DNA from 4 places in the Teredinibacter turnerae T7901 genome. Region 4 is predicted to be linked to each of the others. Evidence: predicted binding sites of a transcription regulator. Region 4 holds the regulator's gene; each other region holds the start of a gene.
What was found. The regulator LexA, encoded in region 4, represses DNA repair genes until DNA is damaged. The targets are predictions, from matches to a motif close to ACTGTNTNTANANACAGT.
Positions count from the first base shown of each region.

Region 1: TERTU_RS14695 (putative DNA modification/repair radical SAM protein) is a predicted target of LexA. The motif match lies at 1,558-1,575, and genes of this name have one in related genera.
Region 2: TERTU_RS15290 (VRR-NUC domain-containing protein) is a predicted target of LexA. The motif match lies at 3,158-3,175, and genes of this name have one in related genera.
Region 3: imuA (translesion DNA synthesis-associated protein ImuA) is a predicted target of LexA. The motif match lies at 3,962-3,979, and genes of this name have one in related genera.

Region 1 is NC_012997.1:3,665,559-3,671,287, reverse strand. It holds gene leuA (2-isopropylmalate synthase) at 1-642, opposite strand, end outside; gene TERTU_RS14700 (Lrp/AsnC family transcriptional regulator) at 909-1,391, shown strand; gene TERTU_RS14695 (putative DNA modification/repair radical SAM protein) at 1,596-2,876, shown strand; gene TERTU_RS14690 (TIGR03915 family putative DNA repair protein) at 2,887-3,738, shown strand; gene TERTU_RS22040 (hypothetical protein) at 3,782-3,931, opposite strand; gene TERTU_RS14685 (hypothetical protein) at 4,081-5,729, shown strand, end outside.
Region 2 is NC_012997.1:3,817,131-3,822,859, forward strand. It holds gene TERTU_RS15275 (putative Ig domain-containing protein) at 1-1,997, opposite strand, end outside; gene TERTU_RS15280 (hypothetical protein) at 2,047-2,367, opposite strand; gene TERTU_RS15285 (hypothetical protein) at 2,870-3,079, opposite strand; gene TERTU_RS15290 (VRR-NUC domain-containing protein) at 3,202-4,890, shown strand; gene TERTU_RS15295 (ATP-dependent DNA helicase) at 4,874-5,729, shown strand, end outside.
Region 3 is NC_012997.1:3,273,505-3,279,233, forward strand. It holds gene TERTU_RS22390 (methyl-accepting chemotaxis protein) at 1-509, shown strand, start outside; gene TERTU_RS12895 (MJ1255/VC2487 family glycosyltransferase) at 531-1,622, opposite strand; gene TERTU_RS12900 (phosphatase PAP2 family protein) at 1,654-2,166, opposite strand; gene TERTU_RS12905 (DsbA family oxidoreductase) at 2,271-2,942, opposite strand; gene TERTU_RS12910 (ROK family protein) at 2,942-3,832, opposite strand; gene imuA (translesion DNA synthesis-associated protein ImuA) at 3,998-4,819, shown strand; gene TERTU_RS12920 (Y-family DNA polymerase) at 4,851-5,729, shown strand, end outside.
Region 4 is NC_012997.1:1,977,045-1,982,773, forward strand. It holds gene TERTU_RS08605 (flavin reductase family protein) at 1-459, shown strand, start outside; tRNA gene TERTU_RS08610 (tRNA-Asp) at 659-735, shown strand; gene TERTU_RS08615 (cell division inhibitor SulA) at 1,280-1,705, opposite strand; gene lexA (transcriptional repressor LexA) at 1,717-2,319, opposite strand; gene TERTU_RS08625 (hypothetical protein) at 2,497-2,772, shown strand; gene TERTU_RS08635 (TetR/AcrR family transcriptional regulator) at 3,701-4,348, shown strand; gene nagZ (beta-N-acetylhexosaminidase) at 4,335-5,366, shown strand.

The DNA.
Region 1 (5,729 bases), 1.7 Mb from region 4:
CACCGTTGCCGGTAAATTTAAAATGACTTTTTCATGCGCAGCCGGGCTCCATGCGGCAACCACGGCATCGCACACGTCTTTGGCAAATTCAATTTCGGTGGAAGAGAAACACTCGGGCGAATATTGATAGGTCCACTGGGTTTCCGGTTGTGCTGCACAACGGGCCTTGCAAATTGTCGTGGCGTCCACCGCGATGCGCTTTACCCCAGCGCGGTCTGTGTTGTACACGATACGGCGAAACTGCGGTGACAGCGGATTGTACACATGCAGAATCACCTGTTTTGCGCCCTTCACGCTGGCGATGGTTTTTTCGATCAAATCTTCGCGCGCCTGCGTTAATACCTCGATTGTCACATCGTCGGGAATGCGGCTTTCCTCAATTAATTTACGCACGAAATTAAAATCAGTTTCAGACGCCGATGGAAAGCCAACTTCAATTTCCTTAAAACCGATGGCGACTAGCTCCTCGAAAAACCGCAGCTTGGTGGCAATGCTCATTGGGTCGATCAGCGATTGGTTGCCGTCACGCAAATCGGTACTCATCCAAATTGGTGGCTTGGTAATCTGGGCATTTGGCCACTGCCGGTCGCGCAATGGCACCGGGCTAAAACGCGGGTATTTGCTGGCTGGGTCGCTGATCATAAGTCGCTTCTCTCCAAAAGGTGTATTTTCTAAACGCCTACAATTGGAACCGGTGTGTGGGTATAAACCGTAAAGCAGCGGGCGCCTTGTGGACGCGCGGTGTTTTTCCCTGGGGCGCGGGTAGCGTCAGCAGGCGTTTAGATGGGGTAAAGATTACAGGAGGAGGAGAGACAGCCGATTGCTAAAATTGCGCTTTTAGTGGTTTTTAAAGGTTGAATATAGCTAAAATAGTCATAAAATTGATATAAAATGCTCATCTATAGTAAATGTTGGCTATTTATATGACGATAGACCGCTTTGATCGACTGATTTTGAACGAATTGCAGCGCAACGGCCGTGTTTCCAATCAGGAGCTGGCCGATGCCATTAGCCTTTCTCCTTCGCCCTGCCTGCGCCGCACCCGCGCGCTGGAAGAGTCGGGATTGATCGATGGCTACGTGGCACTGCTGAATGCCCGCAAGCTCGGCCTGACGCTGATGGCGTTTATTCAGATCAGTATGGACCGCCACACCCCGGATCGGTTTGCCCACTTCGAGCAGGCCGTCGAGCGTTGCCCGGAGGTTCTGGAATGCCATCTCATCACCGGCCAATCCGCCGATTATTTGTTAAAAGTCATAGTGAAAGATATGGATGCCTACCAACAGTTTTTACTGCAAACACTGACCCGCATCGACGGAGTAAGTGGTGTGCACTCCTCCTTCGTGATGAAATCACCAGTGCGCAAAACCGCATTACCACTGGATTTGTGAAGCAAGGCCTGTTTAAACGCGGTGAGTTGCGCAAGACCGCTCGAATTTGCAAGCGAAGCCTGCCGGACCTAAACCGAGTGCATGTGCCAGTCTTCTGGCGATTGAGACGGTGGTCTGCGACTTGTCGATTGGTTGCCCGCCAGGAGTTGTGTGTTTGAGTGAGAGTTCTGTATATTAATACAGTTTCCTCATTCGGACGGCTCGATGAATTTACCGACCAAACTTAGTGTACTAGCCGATGCGGCAAAGTACGATGCTTCCTGTGCGAGTAGTGGCTCCGTTAAACGTAATTCGGTTGGAGGTAAAGGCATTGGCTCCACGTCTGGCGGTATGGGCATCTGTCACAGTTATGCGCCCGATGGTCGCTGTATATCGCTGCTCAAAATTCTGCTCACAAACTTTTGTATTTACGAATGCAGCTATTGCGTGAATCGCGCATCCAGCTCTGTGAAACGCGCGCGTTTTAGCGTTGACGAGGTGGTGAACCTGACGCTGGATTTTTACAAACGCAATTATATTGAAGGCTTGTTTTTAAGCTCTGGCATTATCCAATCGTCTGATTACACTATGGAGCAGTTAGTCAATGTTGCGCGCACGTTGCGCAAGGTTCACGACTTTAGAGGGTATATCCATCTTAAAACCATCCCTGATGCGAGCCCTGAGTTATTGCAGGAAGCGGGGCTCTATGCGGACCGTCTCAGTATTAATATAGAGCTACCGTCCAAGCAAGCGTTAACGCTTTACGCACCGGAGAAAAACCCGGCAGCCATACATCGCTCAATGGGGCAGTTGCGCCACCATATTGATGAATCAAAAGAAAGCCGACAACAGGCCAGCAAAATTATTTCTTCCACCAAGCGGAAACCGAGTAAACCTTCGCGCTTTATTTATTCTCCTGCGGGGCAGAGTACGCAAATGATCGTGGGTGCGGATGCATCTTCGGACAGTAAAATACTCACGCTATCCAATTACTTATATGGCAAATACCAAATGCGACGGGTGTACTATTCTGCGTTTAGTCCAATTCCGGATGCGGCACAAATGTTACCTGCGAAAGCGCCTCCACTGGTGCGCGAACACCGGCTTTATCAGGCGGATTGGTTATTGCGGTTTTACGGTTTTACCGTCGACGAAATCAGCCAACCCAATGATGAGCGCGCTGGCATGCTCGATTTGGATATCGATCCAAAATTATCCTGGGCGATTCGCAACCGGGATTTTTTTCCGGTGAATATAAACCGCGCACCGAAAGAAACGCTGTTGCGGGTTCCTGGCATTGGTGCCATTGGTGCAAAAAAAGTGATGCAGTCTCGTCAGTTCAGGCGTTTGCGGTTTGGCGACCTTGCCAAGTGCGGGCTTTCGGTAAAAAAGGTCGCGCCGTTTATTGAAGCAGTAGATTACAGGCCTGACGCGAGACTGCTGGAGAGCGAGCATCTTAAAACCCACTTCGTGGAACGCTCTTCTCCGCAGATGGCGCTTTTCTGAGTATAAAAACGTGTACTGCATCGAAGTCACTTGTTTTGAACACTGGCGAACAGTGGCTCGCGCGCTGCTACAACGCCATGTAGACCCTTCCTCTGTCGCCTGGCAGCGAGACGACCAGCCTTCGCTGTTGGCTGCGTTTAGCGAAGACTATGAAGCCTTGCCTGTGCTTACTCCGAGCTTGTCAGTATCGCAAGAATTTTTACAGCTTGCAGAAAGTGTCGCCTGTTGCCGGGACGATGCTCGGTGGTCATTGCTGCACCGCGTTGTATGGCGGTTGATTTTTGAAGACAAGCGATTACTCGATGATCGTCTTGATACTGATGTCGCTCGATTACTGGCAATGCATAAGGCGGTATCGCGTAACATACATAAAATGAAAGCGTTTGTTCGCTTTCGCAAGCTGGAAATTCCGCACGAATACTATGTCGCCTGGTTCGAACCGGAACATTTAATTGTTCCCCGCACCGCGCCGTTTTTTATCAAACGGTTTAATTCCATGCACTGGTCTATCTGCACGCCCGACTGCTGCGTCCATTGGGATACAGCGCAGCTGGTGTTTTCCCCGGGGTTGCCCCAGGCACCACAAATAAGCGATAAAGTTGAAGAGCTGTGGTGCCAGTACTACGCCAGTATTTTCAACCCCGCTCGTCTCAAACTGCAGGCCATGCAAAGTGAAATGCCAAAAAAATACTGGAAAAACCTGCCGGAAGCTCCGTTAATAACCCAACTCACCCGCAGCGCCAGTGCTCGGACGACAACGATGCTGTCTAACACCAGAAAAAATGGCTGGTCGAAAACTGAAAACTCGCAGTTTATAAGGGAAAAGCAGGCAGCACTGCGCGCGGCCAGACGAGACACTTGACCTCCTACTTTTATTGCACGAGGTCAAGTATCTAGAAAAGTGGCTACGGCGAGGTAATGGAGTCGAGGTGGCCATTGATGTTCAGCCGGAATACCCCGGCGTGATCTGGGTTCGCCGTTGTTGCGGTGATGTGGTTGTCGGGCTCTTCAGCCGCGTGAGTTGACGTATCAAGCCGCTCATTTTTATCTCTCAATAGTCAAGCGGTATCATTTATAAGCGGCCTCTTTTCGGCAATATCTAATTTCATACAGAAATTGATTCTTGCCTGTTAATTTGAGATGGGAAACCTGTTAACGTTTGGTTTTAAACGACTAAATGACAACAACAGCGGAAGTGAAATGTATGAAATTTGACCGATTTGTGGGGTTGGCGACGTTAGGGCTCTTCTTGGCTGCCTGTGGCGGCAATGGAGGATCGGATTCCTCGTCCAAACTTATAGAAGATTGGGCGGATAAAGTTGCCGAAGACCCATCAACTCAGACGAGTACTGAACTAAAAGACGCCTACTGGGGGTATGCTCAGGCGCTCTATTCTGGGAGCACTGCCGATGCCGATACGAATCCACAAAATGTGCAGGCTGCGTCGCGTTATCTGTTGAGTGACTCCAGTTTGGATGTGGCCTCATTGCTCAATTACATCATTTATAGCGCGCTTGATCCCTATTTTGAAAGTACGGTATCAGCACCTCAATTGAGTCACACGAAACCGCTCGTAGAGTTAGTGGTCTCCGCCCTGGCTAAGCAGAAAAAGGTGAATAATAAGGGACAGCAGAAAGCATCCAGTGACGCTTTTCCTTGTTATTTTTCTGGCAGCGTGTCTGTTGATGGCAATCTGGATGATAACGGTACGGGAACCGTGTCTATCGAATTTTCGAGTTGCATGGAGTTTTACGGCACGGCAGACGGCAGTGCCGTTGTTCGCATCGATGTCATGGAGCAAGATGAGTACTCCTCAACGTTCTACTACAACAAGGTCAATCTCAATATTGAAGACGTCGAACATTGGGAAGTAACAGGCTATTCCAGTGAAAATTATTCGTTGCTGCGAGATGAGTCCGACGTAGGGCTGCTGCTCACTAACCTGTATTCGGGTGAACAGTATCTTGAAAATATTGAGCGCACTGTCGTAGTTGACAGTTATGGTTACGCTTCTCGAGCCTTAATGACTGGGGATATCAGTATTGGATCTATTGGGAAGCTGAGTATTGCTACTTATTTTCAAGCAAGCGATGAACAGACAGATGCATATACGTCTTTTGAGTTCGACGGTTCGGGAAGTAGCATCGCAACGCTCGAGGTAGGTGTTGACCGTGTTAAATTCCTACTCGATGCAGATGGTAACGGAGAGGCGGAAAATGGGCTCCTATATGAAGACTTGTACGATTTTTATGTATCGGATTTGAGTAATGTGCAATTGGTGCCTATAGCACAGCTCTCGTTTTCCCCAAGAGTATATGGTGTTTGGGTAAGCGGATCATCGAATCTTTCTACCCTCGACTCAATAGTCGTCGATGGAGATTATTACGATCCGGATACGCCACACAGTGAACTTGAAGCTCATTACGAGTGGACTTTAAATGGTGAGGTCTTAACACAATTCACGTCCGACACTTTGCCCCCGGGTACGGCCGTATATGGTGACAGCTTACAAGTGAGGCTCGCTGTCTTCGACGGCTACAACACAGGTTACAGTGAACCTTTGGATATTGAACTAGTGGACTCTCCGTTAGAGGTAACCTTATCTGACGTGCCTGAATGGGTTGCAGCGGGAGAACAGGTTAGCTTTTCGGTGGTGCTTTATGACGCCGATACCCGCGATACCACGCAGTTACAACCGATACTTGCCTATGGGCCGGAAGGCACGGATATTACTTCTGACGGCGCTGTTGAATGGACCGCAGCGGCGCAGCTGTTTAACAGCACTAAAGTACATTTTGGCTTTATGCTTGAAGACGGCGGGGAGGTGACTGATGTTGTAGTCAATGTAAGAAG
Region 2 (5,729 bases), 1.8 Mb from region 4:
CGCACCAGTGCTTGCACAGTCGCTGTTGAAACAGTGCCGAACTGAATGCGCAATGCATTACCCACACCGTCCTCGTAGGTGTCGATATCAGCGATTTTGCTGCCTTCATAATAAATTTCGTAGCCGTCGCGACGGAACTGACCCGGGCCATCCCCCTCAGACGTGAAACCCAACACTTCATATTCACCATCAGCAAAGGAGACGTTAAAACGCAACAAGCCGTTATTGAGGTGAGTGACCGGGTTACCGCCATTGTCTCTATCGGTGAGAATCGCATCGCTATCGACATCCACCAATTGCGCATCTGTACTCGCATAAGTGATTGTATCCGACTCCACATTTTGCAGGCGTGGCGCCAGAGGATCGGGCACGATGAAGTTCAGAATCAGATAGCTCTTTGAGCGGGCGTCTGAGGTGTCATAGATTTCGAACGTAATGGGGTAGGTGCCAGGATCTAGACCGGTGCCAATCGCGCCCGGGGCAAAGGTGAAATCCCCGTCGACCGTGGACGATTCGGTCAGCGTACCTTGCAGGGTACCCAGGCTGCTAACATCAACCGCAGTCCCGGTAATCTGGAAATTATAAGAGTCGCCCTTTTCAACAATAACGTTACGACTTTCTGGAATATTGTTGCTCACCTCAAACGGCACGGCCGCTTTGGGTTGCAGATCCAGAATAAAGTCGACGTGGCTCTTGGAGATAACCGTGCCGTCGGCCCGCACGTCTTCAACTACAATGCCGGCGCTGTACAGACCCGGTGTTAAGGTCCCTGAATCGTTCCAGGTAACAACACCGGTATTAGTGTTGATTGTAAAACCGGTAGGGTTTACGTAACCCCCGGCAAGACCACCGAGCTCGTCTTCTGTCGCAAGACGAAAGCGCATTTTATCGGCATTGGGGTCGGTTGAGGTCACCGGGAAGGTGTAACTCTGCAACGTGCTCACACCATCCGACTGCAGTTGCGGCACTTCGTAAATAATCGGCAGATCGATCTTGGGCGCAAGGTTGCCATTGCTGGTATTCACCAACGTCTGGATATTCCAATTACCATCCGCATTGTTCCGCAAATCACTAATGCGGGCGCCACCATTCCAGCGAATCAGAAAGGCTTGCCCTTGCGGTATATCGTTAGCCGTAAACGTGCGTGTGCTTAACGCATAATCGGCTGTTGTGGGGGTAGTATCGCCAGGAGCATTGTATTCCCCGTTAACATACACCACTTCATCAGACGTCTGAACAAACGTTAAAGGCTGATCGGTACCACTCACGATAAGGCTGCTATTGCTAGGCGGCGACATAGAATTCCAACGCCAGGCGGATTTTACCGTCAACTCGAGGTCGTCCAACTGGGTATCGCCATCGGCATCCACCAGGCGCCAGCTCATGGAACCACCACGGAAGTGACTCAATACCGCCTGATACTGCTGCTGGAAACGGGCTGAAAACAGCGCTTGCGGTTGAACTTCACCGCGCTCATATTCGAGCGTCCAGTTTCCCCCCAACGCAGAAGCGCCGGTGCGGTCCATAGATGCTGCCACGTCCAGACCAGAGTAATCCGACATCGCCGTCAAAAAGTGCTCGCCATCCCGGCCAGCTGCCACGTCGCACCCATACACATACCAGTCGGCGCCAGGTGTGAGTTGCTGGCCCATTTCCGCCAGGTCTCGCCCGTAAGAAGGCAAAGATACGCTGTCAATCAGCTGGCCCCCCAGAAAAAGCTCACCAGCTGCACCGTGCGATACCAGGTGCAAGCGACTCACCGGCGCAGAACGCGCGGCCAGTGCATCGCGAATTTGCGCGAACGGGTTGGTTCCTTGTTTCAGCATCAAAACTTGTGTGTCATCGCCCAGGTCAGACACCATGGCCTGCCATTCATCTACTTGCGGGTCGATAACTACAAGATCATTCTCGTCTGCCAGTGCGTTGCGCATAGGCGTTAAAGCGACAAGAAACAGCGCTGCAGCTTTTAGTTGTTTAAGGTGCCAATTTTTAAACATAAGAGTGCCTCTGAGCCAGATCCTCAGGTTGCGTTGGAGTTAAAGGGAATTAGTCGACGCGGTAGCGCAGCGTTGCGGTGCGCTCCTGCTTCACCCGGGTACCCGGGAAAAAATCAAAACAATAAATACCAACATCACCGATGTCGGCCACGCCCTGGTGCGAATCTGCACCCTTCAGGCGAAGAAAATGCGTTGTGGCGTATTCACCCCCAGACGGGTGAAAATGAAAATCGAACCTCACTGGCACTTGCGCGGTAAATTCGTAGCGCACACTCGCCTCGGTTTTTTCGTCCAGGCGGAAACAGACTTCCTGGCTCCAATTGTCGTTGACACGAAATCGAACAATTTCTTCGTGCCACTCGCCCAGCATGGGCGCACTCCCGCCGTGACCAAATGCTGGAACAGCAGCCACGAGAACCAAACTAAACGCTATAAGAGATGCTTTAAACGACAACTTTTGTGATCCATGTCACTTTTTAATGCGATTAGTTCCAAGATTAAACGAAAGAAAAAACAAATAAAACTTTTTTCTTATATTTATTTTGGTATATGGACATTGTTACGTTTATATGTATGCCATCAGTAAAACTTTATAATTATAAAAACTTGAAAACCTCTGAATTTATACTAGAAGCAAAGTATGTATGTGCTCACTTACAATAGAGGGTGCATAGCACAAAAGTATTAGATATTTCTAAAAAACTTGCTGATGCAGGTTGGGCGCCGAGTAATGGCGAGGAAGAATAATTGCTTTAGAAATAAGCAAACGAAGAATCAACAGGTTAGATTAATAAATGATTTGCGCGCCAGACTGAAAAATAATCGAAAATCCGCCATCTCGGACACTCAGTCATCGCTGTGGTGTTGCGGCATCACCGCTTCGTGAGCATGCGCTGTACTATCGCCACAAACTCTTGCTCACTCAGGTCAACATGCTCCAACACGCGACCATAGAGCATGGCCGTAGGGACATTGCGCCCCTTCAGCTCCCGCTGCGCCTCCTGCAAGCATGTGAGCACAATGCGCTCTTTGCTCGTCAGCCCATCACGCACGTCTGGCAACTCATATTCAAACTCTTTCATCCTAGCCTCTCACGCCCCCTAAACAAAAACCGCCAGCCAGAACGCCCTTACAGAAACCTGAGCGGGCTTGCGGCAATAACTGATCGCATATACAGTAGTACTTATTTTGCCAGCCGCTTCGAATGCCGCCAATAGCCTCCGCACAATCACAACCCGTTGCGCGCACCGTTCTGCCAGACCCATTGTATTACCTGGCGAACTTCCAGCGCGTAATCCAGCGAGTGTATGAGCGTTACGACGATTTACTCAGCACCGAGGAGCAGGATTTTTACCGACGCCTGCAGCTGTTGAGTGGTGATGCACAGGCCTTGTACGTACGCCTGCTCACCCGCAAAGGCCCCCTGTTTCGCACCTCCAAATTACGCTACCAGGAGATATCAGATCAATCACAGGCGGTTGCAGACTTGGTCGCGCAACAGCTCGTCATCCAGCCTTCCGAGATCAATCTACTCGATACCTTCCCGCTGTTCACCAAACAGGAGTGGCTAGAGTTACTACCAGGTGCCGCGGCGCAGCGGCTTGCAAAGGCAGCCCTTGTGCCACTCCTGCAAAGCCTGCCCGAGCCAGTACAAACGATAATAGAACAGCAGGGCGAAACCCTAATCCAGCTCAATAGCAGCGAGCATTTCGCTACATTTTGCCTGCTCTATTTCAGTAATGGCCGCCAGGATTTGACCGAATTTGTCCTGCGCGACCTCGGCGTGTACCGCTACGAGAATTACAGCCTGGCCAGAGCAACGCGCGTTTTCACCCATCGCGAGCAAATAGACAAGATGCTCGCCTACTATCGGCTCCGGGATGTACTGGACGATCTCGCAAGCTTGAGTCGCGAGGAAATTCTCGCCCTGAACACCCAATTGCCAGCAATTGCGTGCTCCCAGCAGCAGGATAAGTGCCGGGGTAACACCCTTGTACAAAGGCGCATAGAGCGATTGCGCCTGCGGCTTGCACGCCAGTTGGAAAGGCTAGAAGCCTGGCAGGATGCACTGGCGCTCTACAGACAATGCCAGCAGCAACCGAGCTGCGAGCGCCAAGTCCGCATTTTGCACCGCCTGGCGCAACATCAGGCAGCGCTCAAACTGTGCCAGCAGATGTTCGACAGCCCGAGTGAAGCCGAACAAACTTTCGCCCGGCAATTCCACCCCAAATTGCTGAAAGCACTCGGCCAGGCAGCGACTAAACCGGCGCCGCCAGCCCTAAACGAAGTCCAGTTGTTCCTGACCGCTGGCGACTCACCAAACGTGGAACTCGCCGCTGCGCAAAGTTTAAGCGTTAGCGGCGACTGTTTTTACGTAGAAAATACGCTGTTTCTGAGTATGTTTTGCCTCGTATTTTGGGAGGCTATTTTTGCCGATGTGCCCGGTGCGTTTAGCAACGAGTTTCAAACTGGTCCACACGATTTTTACGAAGAGGATTTCGCCAGTCAACGCAGCCAACATCTTGAATCAGGCTGGCGCAAGCTTGAGCACTGGCAGCGCGCACCGGACGATCTCATCCAGGTTGCCGAGCAGAAACACGGAATTGCCACACCCTTTCATATGGGGTTTATGCCAGCGCCAGAGCTACTGAAGTTAGCAATAACACGCATCTCTTTGCGCCACTGGCAGATAATATTCGAGCGCTTGTTGCGTGACCTTAAGGAAAACCGCAACGGCCTACCCGATCTAATTTATTTCCCCAATACTGGCGGCTATGAACTCGTCGAAGTAAAAGGCCCCGGCGATCGTTTGCAAAAAAATCAGCTGCGGTGGCTACACTATTTTGCCGAACATCAAATTCCCTGCCAGGTGGCCTATGTGCAGTGGCAATAAGCCCCCACCAAACGCCGCTGCCCAAGCCTGCTATCCAGACCTGAATTTAAGTGTCACAGAGTTGGTCAGCTTTGCTGCCAGAAAGGGGGATCTGTTCAATGATGATGCCGGGGGACCCGATGCGCAACAAGGCCAACGCGGACATCAGCAAATTCAAAAATCCCGTAAAGCGCCATGGGAAGCCGAAGTTACGCTAAAGGATGAGTGGCTGGTGGAAAACCAGCGCGTGACACTAGGTGGCCGGGCGGATTTAATTAACCGCAGCACCAAGAATATAATTCTCGAGGAAATAAAAACCTGCCTGATTCCCGGTCATCTCATACCCGAAACACGCAAGCTTTTACACTGGGCGCAACTTCGGGTATACGCGGCGCTCTATGCTCACATGACGCCTGAGCGCCAAGAAAATGCGCCGCTGGCATTGCGCCTCACCTATTTCGATCTCACGACGCAACAAATATCTCAGCAGGACGACGACATTCTCCCGCAAGAAGCAATTGAATATTGCGAAAGTTTACTTACTGTTTATTTGCGTTGGTGGCAACAGATTTACGATCGCCGTACCGCAGCGCGCGCTTTTGCCCGCGACCTGTCGTTTCCATTTGCACACTACCGCCCCCTGCAACGAGAAACCGCCGCCGAGGTGTACCGACACATTCGCGACAAACAGCCTATCTTAATCGAAGCACCCACGGGCTCGGGCAAAACGTTAACCGCACTGTTTCCTGCAATAAAAGCCTTTGGCGAAAACTTGCATACGCAAACTCTCTACCTTACTTCCAAAGGCTCAACCCAGGTTCAAGCCGAGTCCACTGTGCGCCAATTGGACCCAGAGGGTT
Region 3 (5,729 bases), 1.3 Mb from region 4:
CTGTAAGCAACACTAACGCCTCAACAGCGGACATTTCGAATATCGTTGATGAATTCACTCAACACGCGCAAAACATGGCGACCACTATCTCCATTTCTGCTGAACGCGCATTTATTCAAACCGTTAAACTGGATCACCTAGTGTGGAAAACTGAAGTGTATAAATGCATTTGGGGGAAGTCGGACGCACCGCTGGAGACCTTTGCAGATCACACCCAATGTCGTTTGGGTAAGTGGTATTACGAAGGCGATGGCGGAAAGTTTTATCGCAATTTTGGCTCGTTCAAAACCCTGGAAACCCCTCACAAACGTGTTCATCAAGCGGGTATCAGAGCACTTCGCCAAGCGGAAGCCAAAGAGCTTGAAAGTGCGTTTCTATCGCTGGAAGAGATGGAGAAGGCCAGTGACGAAGTGCTCGATCGACTGTCAAAAATTGAAGCCGATATCACCACTTACCATCACGAAGAAAAGAGTAATTTATTTACACCAAACGAAGCAGAACTTTTTTAGGGCCAGTTAACCCCAGGAACCTCACGCGGTTTCGGCGAGGGGAACAGGTGTAGGGTTAGTACTGAAACTCTCCAGGCCGTTTGCGTCTACCGCTTGCCACAAGCTCTCAACCAGGTCCGCTTTTGAACCCGGGTGCTCCCAGCCTTTATTGCCAATCCACTGCGCTATAGCCTTCGCCACATTCGGGTAAACCACATGGCGGCCGGAAAAATTATGCAACCATTGAGAAACGATGTTGCCATCAAGATAATCCATCGTCATAGCCAGGTTCAAGCGACTCATGGCTTCTGCGTTAGATAGCTGCTCCAACTGCCCCAGCAGCGGTTTCACCAGCAACTTTTTCCCCATATGCAGGGCTTCACTTGATAATTCAAACCCAGCATTGCAAATCACACCCGCAGATGTGGCGAGGTCGTATTTAAAGCCATCGCGCGAAAGTGGTTTTAATTTAATGTGTCCCAAGCTCTCATATTGATCGAAAGGCCCATAATAGACAAACGTGAAATCCTTGAACGGCTCAAGCAGCTGAATAACGTCGTGAGTTTCTTCAAACCCCAGATAAACGAGAATTTTCTTTTCATCAACCGGGTCGGAAATATGGTCGATATCGACAATGGGGGGCAGTATCGGCTGATTAAAGTGGTGCCAATGTAGCCCTAAACTTTCTTCCACCGGAGCAAAATACTCCATAATTTTCTTGCCGACGAAGTTATCGCCACGGCGGGGCACATCGTATTTAAACGCGTACTGATGGCCAATACCAAGGCAGGTTTTTCCTGCGCGCCGCGCAGCCCAGGCAGTCACCGGCTCGAAATCGGTTATAACCAGATCGTATTGCTCAACGTCCAGCGTGCGAATATCCCGCATCAGCTGGCGCAGGCTGGCTTCTTGAAAAGTACGGAATATTTTTACGTTGCCGGAATCGTGAACAAAGGTGAGCCCGCGATAACACCGCCAGTCACCAAACTCTTCCATGTCAAAATACTTGTCGCGCTCGCGGCCGGAAAAGATGTAATCAACGCTTATACCATCGGCCTTTAAGTATTTGTTCAGAGCGCGCGCACGGCTTATATGGCCGTTACCAGTTCCCTGGACACCAAAAAGAATTTTCATTTATGTTGTTGCTCTTTTATGTTCAGTTTTCTCAAATAAGATCTATCAGCACCAGGCAGATAGTGTGGCCTAAAAGTGCACCGGCCATAACATCGGTAGGGAAATGCACTCCCAACATCACGCGCGCGGCGCCAACACTGGCAGCCCAAGGGTAAACAAACCACGCCATCCAGGGAAACGCAAACGACATCGCGCAAGCCATGAGAAAAGCCGCAGAAGTGTGTCCGGAGGGAAAACTGAATTGATCCGATGGAACAATAGCGCTTTCAAACCCGGGAATCGCCGCAGCAGGACGGTTGCGGCGGAAGAGAGACTTGAATATGAAATACAAACTGCGCTCAATCAAAAATGCCATGGCAAGCAGTTTTGCCATATGCCAGTCTTGCTGAAGCATAAACAGAACGCCAATCACCACATACATTGGGCCATCGGCGGTAAAGGATATGTACCGGCTCAAACGCACAGCCAGATCGCGTCGCTTGCGGCGTAAGCACCAGTCAAACGTAACTAGATCGAATTGATGTATATTTTGCAGCAAACGCATACGGCACCCTCCATTTGCACCGAGGTTATCCCCCAACAATGACAGGTATATGAGACAAATATGACAAAACTATTACAACGTTAGATTATGTCTGAATATACGATTTAACACCAGGATAACTGTCCGGCGGGGTTCTCCAGTAGCTCGCGAATATTGGCTTCAATAATACGATAACCCACGTTACCCGAGAGCTTTTGCCGGCCTTCGTTGAATATCAGCGTTGGACTGGAGTTTATACCCTGCTCTATCGCCTGATGGTGATTGCGACTAATAAGAGCATGAGCACGGCCATCGTCGACTGCAGCCAGCAATGCCGCCACGGGTAAATTTTCGGCTTCTGCTACCGCAATTAACGTCTCGCGACGCGAAATATCCCGTATATCGACAAAAAACGCGCGGCGCAGCGCACACATATAACGCTGCATTGCTCCTGCGGTTAGCTGACCAGCCTCTTCCAACAATTGCGCAGCCGCGAGAAATAGATGCGCAGGCACTGAAGACTGCGGCGTATTTTCAAGCCACACGTTTTCATTCACGCGTATGTGCTCAAATTTTTCTGCCACCGACAACACATGTTTGCCATAAGCTGCCAAACCACCGCGGTGATCCCAGCTTTTCGCCATTTTGCCTGGCACATCACCAAACACAGGGAAAAAATGAAAGCGCACACTAACACGGTCACCAAAATCCGCTATCAACTCATCAACGCGTACCTGCGAAGCATATGCCCAAATGCACAGTACATCGGAATAATGATCTATTTGAATTCGGGACATCACACTTCCTCAATTTTTTGCCCGGCAAGCGCGAGCGCACCTGCCACGCCAGCCTGACTGCCCAACGCCGGCAATACAATATAACTTTCAATATTTTCTTCAATCGCCGGGTGCCGCACATAACCGTTTAAGTAGCCAGCCGTCGCCGTTTGCACCTTGCCCAACATCTGTGACTGAGCCATTACACCGCCCCCCAAAATAACGCGCTGAGGCGATAAGGTGCACACACAGTTCGCTATCGCGACTCCCATGTAAAACGCTTGTATATCCCAGGCATGGTGATCGGCAGGCAATGCTGCAGGATCACACCCCCAGCGGGCGGCGAGCGCAGGCCCACTGGCCAAGCCTTCAAAGCAGCGGTCACCGTGGTACGGACAACTGCCTGCAAAAGTATCATCGGGATGCTTTGGCAATAGACAGTGCCCCAATTCGGGATGTACCAGGCCATGCACCAAGCGACCGCCACTCACAATACCTCCGCCAATGCCAGTGCCAACCGTAATATACAAATAATCACTCAACCCTCTGGCAGCACCCCAGCGCCCCTCTGCGAGCGCCGCCGCGTTCACATCGGTATCCAGCGCCACAGGTACCTGGAGTTCACGGGCTATCACACCGGCAATATCCGTATTCTGCCATCCAGGCTTGGGCGTAGATGTAATAAAACCGTAGGTTGGCGACTCCTGGCGTAGATCTAACGGGCCAAATGCGCCTATTCCCAGCGCTGCCAACTCCGGCTTATAAGGCGAAAAAAATGCCAATACGCGTTGTAGCGTCTCCTCAGGGCTGGTTGTTGCGAACCGGGTCTCGTGTATATCGGACGGCCCAGTACCTACGGCGCAAACAAACTTAGTACCGCCCGCTTCCACCCCTCCGAGGAGTTTTGTCATGTGTTATTCCTATACTGATACTGGCGCTGACCCTGGCTCCGTATGCGAGAACACAGGCCTAATATGGCAACCATTATATTTCACCCGGCCAGGCAAAATTCCACCTTGCCATAAACTGCCCATCGGTATACTGTATATTAATACAGTTTTTGTTTTGAGCCATCCATGTCTACAGACCGCACAACCCCACCACCAGCGACATTGGAGCAACTGCTTCAGCGCGGGGACGTGTGGCGGGGACATTCGCAATACTTTATCTCACAGGATGCTGTCGATACTGGCTACCCGCCGCTAAATAGCGCGTTGCTCAACAACGGCTGGCCCCTGTCCAGCCTTATTGAAATATGCCAGCCCTCTGCCGGGCACGGCGACTGGCTGCTTACAGCCCCTTGTGCCCAACACCTATTACAGAAGCAACCGCACGGTTATATTGTGCTACTTAACCCACCTGCGCTGCCCTTTTCTCAGGGCATGCTCTTCAGCGGTATCCCCCTGGAGCAGTTAGTGGTGGTACAAATTACGGCAAAAAATGATTTTATCGCCAGTTTCGTAGAACTGGCACGCGCCTCTAGTTGTGCGCTGCTTATGGCCTGGCAACCCAAACAGGCGTTAACCTACACCGAATTGCGCAAATGTCAGCTGGCGACGGCCGATGGCTCAGGCGTTTACCTGCTTTTTCGTCACAACCGGCAACGCCTGGAAAGCTCGCCCGCTTCATTGCGCCTGACAACACAGCTGAACTCACAGCATCTACAAGTGCATATCCTCAAGCAGCGGGGCCAGCTAAGGCCTGGTTCTGCGGCCATCGATTTGCCGCTGCCAGACTACGCACAAACTTACAAACCACACCGCCAGTTGGAAGACACACCGACTTCTCCCAATGTGGCCAACGATCAGGTATTTGCGCCTTATCAACCCCGTCGCAATGTACTGGCATTGCGTATTAATCGCGGGCGACCGCTCAAAGTTAAGCGCAGCGCGGGCTAGGCCTGATACCTGAAACTGTTCGGTGACGCCCATGGCCCTATCGTCAAAAAGTCTATGGTTGGCGGTTCGCCTTCCCTGTCTGCCTCTGGAAGTGTTTGGTTTTAAACACCAGACTGACCACGCGCTGATAACGCAAAAACAGCGGGTTCTGTGTGCGTCAAAACCGGCAGTTGCCGATGGTATCCGTGCTGGCATGCCCGCAGCCACCGCACAACTGCTCGGTCAACATCAGCAGGTTGAGCGCGACTTCGCATTGGAAACAACCGCGCTTAACGCCCTTGCTGATCGCCTGTATATGTTTACTCCGCACCTGACGCCTCTGCAACCGGCAGCCCACTTACAAGCCGGTATTTTGGCGGAAATATCCCGCAGTCTGGCGTTATTTAAAGGCCTGACAACACTGGTCGAGCAATTGAAGGAGAATCTCGCAGACACAGGGTACGAATTAGCGCTCGGTTTGGGTCACACCGATTTATGTGCCTGGCTGCTGAGCTGGTCGCCAACACCACAACCCATTCAACACTACACCCAGTCGCAATTTATTGCGCAACTGGACGTTATGCCGGTGCGTCAGCTAGGTGAGTGCCACTGTGCGCAACTGCCTTACACACAACTGCAAAATCGAATCGATGACCTGGAAAAATCCGGATTTAATACGATAGCGGATTTAACCCGGCAAATTGGCAACCAAAACACATCCAGCCTCCGCCGCCGTTGGGGCGGCGAGTTCTGCGGCCTTCTTAGCCAGGTGCTGGGTATTGAGCACAGTTTGCAGCAAACACGCCTGTTCGCGACACCCTTGCCACAGTACCAGCCGGAGCAGTTTTTTTACGACAGCATTCAGTTCGACTATCCCTTGCAAACCGTTGAGCAATTGCTGCAACCCATGGAATATTTGCTGAATAACTTG
Region 4 (5,729 bases):
GAAGGTATGCGTCGACTCGTTTCCGGCGTGTGCGTTGTCACCGCGGTTGATGAGCAGGGTGAACGCTATGCGATGACTGCCACCTCCGTCACTTCTGTTTCCGGCGAGCCGCCGTCGCTGCTGGTATGTGTAAATCAGCAAGCTCGGCTGCATTCGGCCGTAAGTCACACCGATTTCTTCTGCATCAATGTGTTGGCCCCACAGCATGAACAGGTATCCATCAATTGTGCATCCCCGGAAATGGCGAGTAGTCGGTTTACCGAAGGTGCCTGGATGAATCATTCTGACAGCGGAGTACCTTACCTGTCAGACGCGCAATCGGTCTTCTTTTGCCGCAAGTCCCAGTCTATGGTTTATGGTACTCACACGATATTCGTGGGGGAAGTGGAGCAAACCTTGGTTGCCCCGGGTGAACCACGTGCTCTGGCCTACATAAACGGGGCCTACCGCCACCTGTAGCATTGCGCTTGATGCTGGCGAGGAACGGTTAACGCTGAGCTTGTTCAAGTGAACACGCTAGGTTAATCTCGGCAGCCTTGCTTCTGCGGAAATTAAAGTCGAAAAGGTCGCATTGGGCGTTTTACGAGCAAGTTCTGGCCAAATGTAGAATAAATGTTTGACATGGAACTCAACATAGCTACAATGCGCTCCTCGTTGCGGCCCGGTAGTTCAGTTGGTTAGAATGCCGGCCTGTCACGCCGGAGGTCGAGGGTTCAAGTCCCTTCCGGGTCGCCACATACAAAAAAGCCCCGCTCGTAAGAGCGGGGCTTTTTTGTATGTGCTATTTTTGTAGGGCTGCTCAATGCGCAGGGTGCACTAAATTGCCTAGGCAATTTTACGACCTTTAGTCGCGCCTTCCCGTAACAGAAAAGATGAGCGCCACAAGCGCGAGTCAACTCCCTTCCGTCCATACGCAATATCCGGTCTAGATCACTCGCAAGAGAGCGGGGCTTTTTGTATGTGCTATTTGCAGGGCTGACTAAATACGTAGGGTTCACTAAACTACCAACGCAGCTTTGTGACTCTCAGTCCGCGTTGACTGATAGACGAAAATCACCCTTGAGAAGTTCGAGCAGCGATTCTCTGTTTACTGTGCGATATGAGCTGGGTTTGCACTATCGGTTTATTGGTTGGATGTGATTAAGACAACAGCTTCGGGAGCGGGATACTGCGGTTTTGCTGCAACTTGTAAGATCCCTGTCCACAAAGCATCATGGATTGGTATGTTGCGCGGCATTTGACTGGAGGCGCGGGTATGCGCCTCGCCAGTAAATTTTGTCTAGTCTCTTGTGCGCAGGAGCAAACCTCGGCACTCTCCGTGCTGCGAGGCCGCATCGAGTGCGGCAAGGTCGTTGGCGCTCAAGCAGTCTATGGCAGTGACAACTACATCGCTGCGGCCGTTATTCAGTGCTTCCCAGAACATCCACTTGGCATCTTCTTCATCCTTCGCATAAACCAACCTGACGTTGTTCAATTTGAAGCCCTGCTGAACAAGAAACTGCTTGCTAATGGGCGTCAGGGTAATCCAGGTAAACCAGCGATTATTGGCCGACCTGCTCAGATGCGCGAGCATCGGGAGCGCCAGCGCGAACGGTGGCTCGCTCTGAGACATAATGATTTCAGTCACGCCATGGTCCAGGGCTTTGCGGGCACGAGGTCCTGCCGCTTGCGCTGGGCTTGCTGAATGTAATGGGGTAGCGGCCATTGGTAAGTCCTCTATGAACGGCGTATTACGCCGACACTCAATCCTTCGATAGCGAAGTTGGCGTCGCGCAAATCCACTTCAATGACATTGAAATCCGGGTTCTCCGGCCATAATTCTACCTGCGCACGATTGCGCTCCCGTTTGAAACGTTTTACGGTGACCTCATTATCGATTCTGGCCACTACAATATCGCCGTTTCGTACCTGGTCGGTTTTGTGGACGGCGAGTAAATCTCCGTCAAGAATGCCGATGTCTTTCATGCTCATGCCATGAACGGTGAGCAGGAAGTCCGCTTTTGGGCTAAAAAAGTTATGGGGTATGTCGCAGTAGTCTTCTATGTGTTCTTGCGCGAGGATCGGGCTACCAGCGGCAACGCGGCCAACCAGGGGTATGCCAGACTGAACTTCAGGAAGGCGGATGCCGCGTGAGGCACCGGCGATCATCTCGATAGCCCCTTTGCGAGCGAGCGCCTTAAGATGCTCTTCTGCAGCATTCGCGGATTTAAACCCCAGAATTTCGGCGATTTCCGCCCGGGTAGGTGGGTAGCCGGTTTCAGCGATGTGATCTCGAATAAGATCGAGGATTTGTTGCTGCCGAGCTGTGAGTTTGATCATACGGTTCTCGCTCTTAAAGGGTGCAGTATTGGCGGCTAGGTGATACCAAATTTATATCTGTTTGTTTATACAGTATTTGGTATTATATACAGTATTCTTTGCGGTGCAACCACATCCGTCACTTGGTTACCCAGGCGGTGGAAAGAAAGTGCGAGCACCCCTTGCTACAGGTTAATAATGGAAACTGAAGAAAAACAGCTAAGCTCCCAGAAGGGAGGCTTCGTCGGTCGGCATATCCGAAGAGTCAAGGGGCGAATCCAATCAAGAATTCGGGAAAAGGCAATAGATAGAGCAAGGACCCGGATTTATTTACATGGTAAGCGTCCGGAAGATTATGACGATGAGATTCTAGAGGTCATCGTTAAAGAAGAGGAAGATAAACTCAAATCAGAACTCAAAGACAAAACTATAGTCGCATTGCTCGCGGCCTTGGGTATTTCGTTCTGGTCTTAGTGAATTTGCGGCTCAGCGGTAAAAACCAATGTTCAAGTTTCTAACAAAGTCTTTGATAGTTACGGCGCTTTGGAAGCACTATAAGCGACTAATTATATCCTCCGCAGTGCTGTTCGCGAGCTATTTCGTGATAGCCGCGGCCCACAGGGATTTTCTTGAGTACGCTCAAAAAATAGATAGCCGCGACTATGTCGGCATTTCCTACGTTGTGAAATGGCTTGTTTACGTTTGCATAACGGGCGCTTTTTATTGGCTGAACACACTGGGTGAGCCTTCTTCAAAACCTGCTGAAAACGAAGAAAAAATTTATACCATGCAGTCGAATAATCGGCGGTCGGAAAAACAGGCGACTGTTGAGACTACAGATGTTTTCGACTCGATAAGAAAAAAGGGAAGGTTGCGTAGTCGGGCTGATGTGCAAATGGCTGAGCAAAAGCGGAACAAGTGAACAGTTCGTCTCAGGGCTAACTGTGTAGTATCTATTGTGTTCCGGGGGATACTTCGTGGCTAACGCAAGACTGCTTGGAAAATTGAGTAGCATGTGATGTTACGTACTAACTGTGGCGTCGTGGCGCGCTAGAACGACTGTTTGACTTACCAATTTCCACGTCGTTATTCAATCCACTATTGGTTTCAATGAATGCCCCTTCTTTTGTAGCAACGGTTTGCCTTTGTGTCGAACGCAAGATTTTTTGAACCTGATTTGATGATTTACATACGATAAGTGTGTATTGTTGATGACCGTTGAAAATTGTGGGTTAACTGGTTGAAAAATAGGTGTATTCATAGATATCTAACATTGTCGTTGTATATAATATAAGCGGTTATATTGTGGGGTTAGACCAATAAAAATAATCTAACTCCAGCATATAAACCGGCGCCGCAAGTTATTGGATGAGGCGCATAAAAATCCCAAGAGGAGCAGGGTATGGCACAGGCTGAAACAGTAGAAAAAATCCTCAACGCAGCGTTAGTGCTGTTTGCTGAGCGGGGGTTCGCGGAAACGTCGCTGCGAACGATTACCGGTATGGCTGATGTTAATTTGGCCGCAGTGAACTATCACTTTGGTTCAAAAAAAGAGTTGATTCAGGCGGTTTTTTCTAAATTTTTGCAACCTTTTTGCGAGATTCTGGAGAAGGAGCTTGACAGTTTGGAGGCTGCACAACCGGAAGGTGGAGCGCCGAGCGCGGAGCAGGTAATTTCCTGTGTTTTAGACACAATGTTAAAAACCACTACTGTGTGTGGTGTTAGCGTGCAACGCTTAACGCGTTTGTTAAATTTGGCCTACACGCAGTCGCAGGAACACCTACGGCATCACTTGGTCGCTAATTTTGGTAAAACGTACCATCGGATGACCACATTAATGCATAAAACCATGCCGGGCGTCTCACCTGTTGAGTTTTATTGGCGCTTGTATTTTATGCTTGGCGCGGCAGTGTTTACTCTTTCGAGTTTTGATTCTTTGCGCTCTATTTTGAATACAGACTACAGCACCGATACTGAGCTTGAAGAAGTTTTGCATTTGATGGTTCCTGCTTTGGCAGGTATGTTGAGATCACCCCATGACCCAACCTGAGTTAGGCCCGGTTGTACTGGACGTTGACGGTACAACCCTTTCTGAAAGTGACGTAAATCTCCTACAAAACCCTTGGGTAGGCGGGGTAATTCTTTTCTCCCGTAATTACACCAATGTTATGCAGCTTTGTGGATTAACCGCTGAAATTCGCAAGGCCTCACCGAACATAGTCATTGCTGTTGACCACGAAGGTGGTCGGGTGCAGCGCTTTGGTGGCGAGTTCACGCCTATTCCGGCGATGCAGCAACTGGGAAATCTCTATGTTAAGTCGCCAGTAGAGGCGTTGGCACTTACCCATGAAACGGGCTGGTTGCTTGCGGCGGAGCTCATTGCGTGTGGGTTGGACATGAGCTTTACGCCGGTGCTGGATGTGGACGATTGCCGTAGCCAGATTATTGGGAGTCGCAGTTTTGGACCAGATCCTGCGGCTGTCATTGCCCTTTCTGAAGCGCTAACAGATGGTTTAATTGAAGCTGGCATGTCGGCCACAGGCAAGCATTTCCCTGGCCATGGTGGCGTCGTAGAAGATAGCCACTTGGAGTTACCGGTGGATAATCGTAGTTTCGACGAGGTGGCCAGGCACGATCTCCAGCCGTTCAAAGCATTACTCCCTAAGCTCGAAGCCATCATGCCTGCGCATATTCATTTCCCCCAAATAGCCTCGGAACCTGTGGGCTTTTCCTCATTCTGGTTGCAGCAGGTTCTGCGTGAGGACCTTGGGTTTAACGGTATTATATTCAGCGATGATCTCACAATGGAGGGCGCGGTCACTGCGGGTGATTATGGCGAGCGTACACTCAAAGCATTGGCGGCAGGCTGCGATAGTGTCTTGATCTGCAATAATCCAGCCGGGGCGCAAGAGGCGTTGGCTCGCCTTGATGCGACCTTCTCGACTGTATTTCCATCTCGGCTCGAATGCATGCGTGCCAAACGGTGCTTCGAGTGGGATTCTCTACGCGGGTCTGCCCGAGCGAAGGGAGTACGAGCTCAACTCGAGAGCTTAGTTGCACGTAGCTAGCGGTGTTTGTCGGTGAGGATCGCCGCCTTTGCTGAGGCGAAATATGCGTGTCATGGGGGCGAGTTATAAAGCTTTGATGGCGAGGTTCATTACAGCTCCACCCACGACGCGTCAAACTACAGGTTCTGTGGGAGTTTCGTAGTTTCTCGATTTTTTATTAGCGCGCTCGTATGTGTGTTCGGGCTATGGGTTTTGATTCGCTGAAAAAGCTCTGATCCTTTCCGGTTGGATTTTACTAAACTTGGGTTTAGTAAAATTCGGGGCGAGTTAAAGTTGGGTGTCTTGATATTTAGGTTTGTAAAAGGCTCCCTAAGAATTCAAAGGCTACACTTTACATTGTGAACAAATAAAACTTACGGTGTC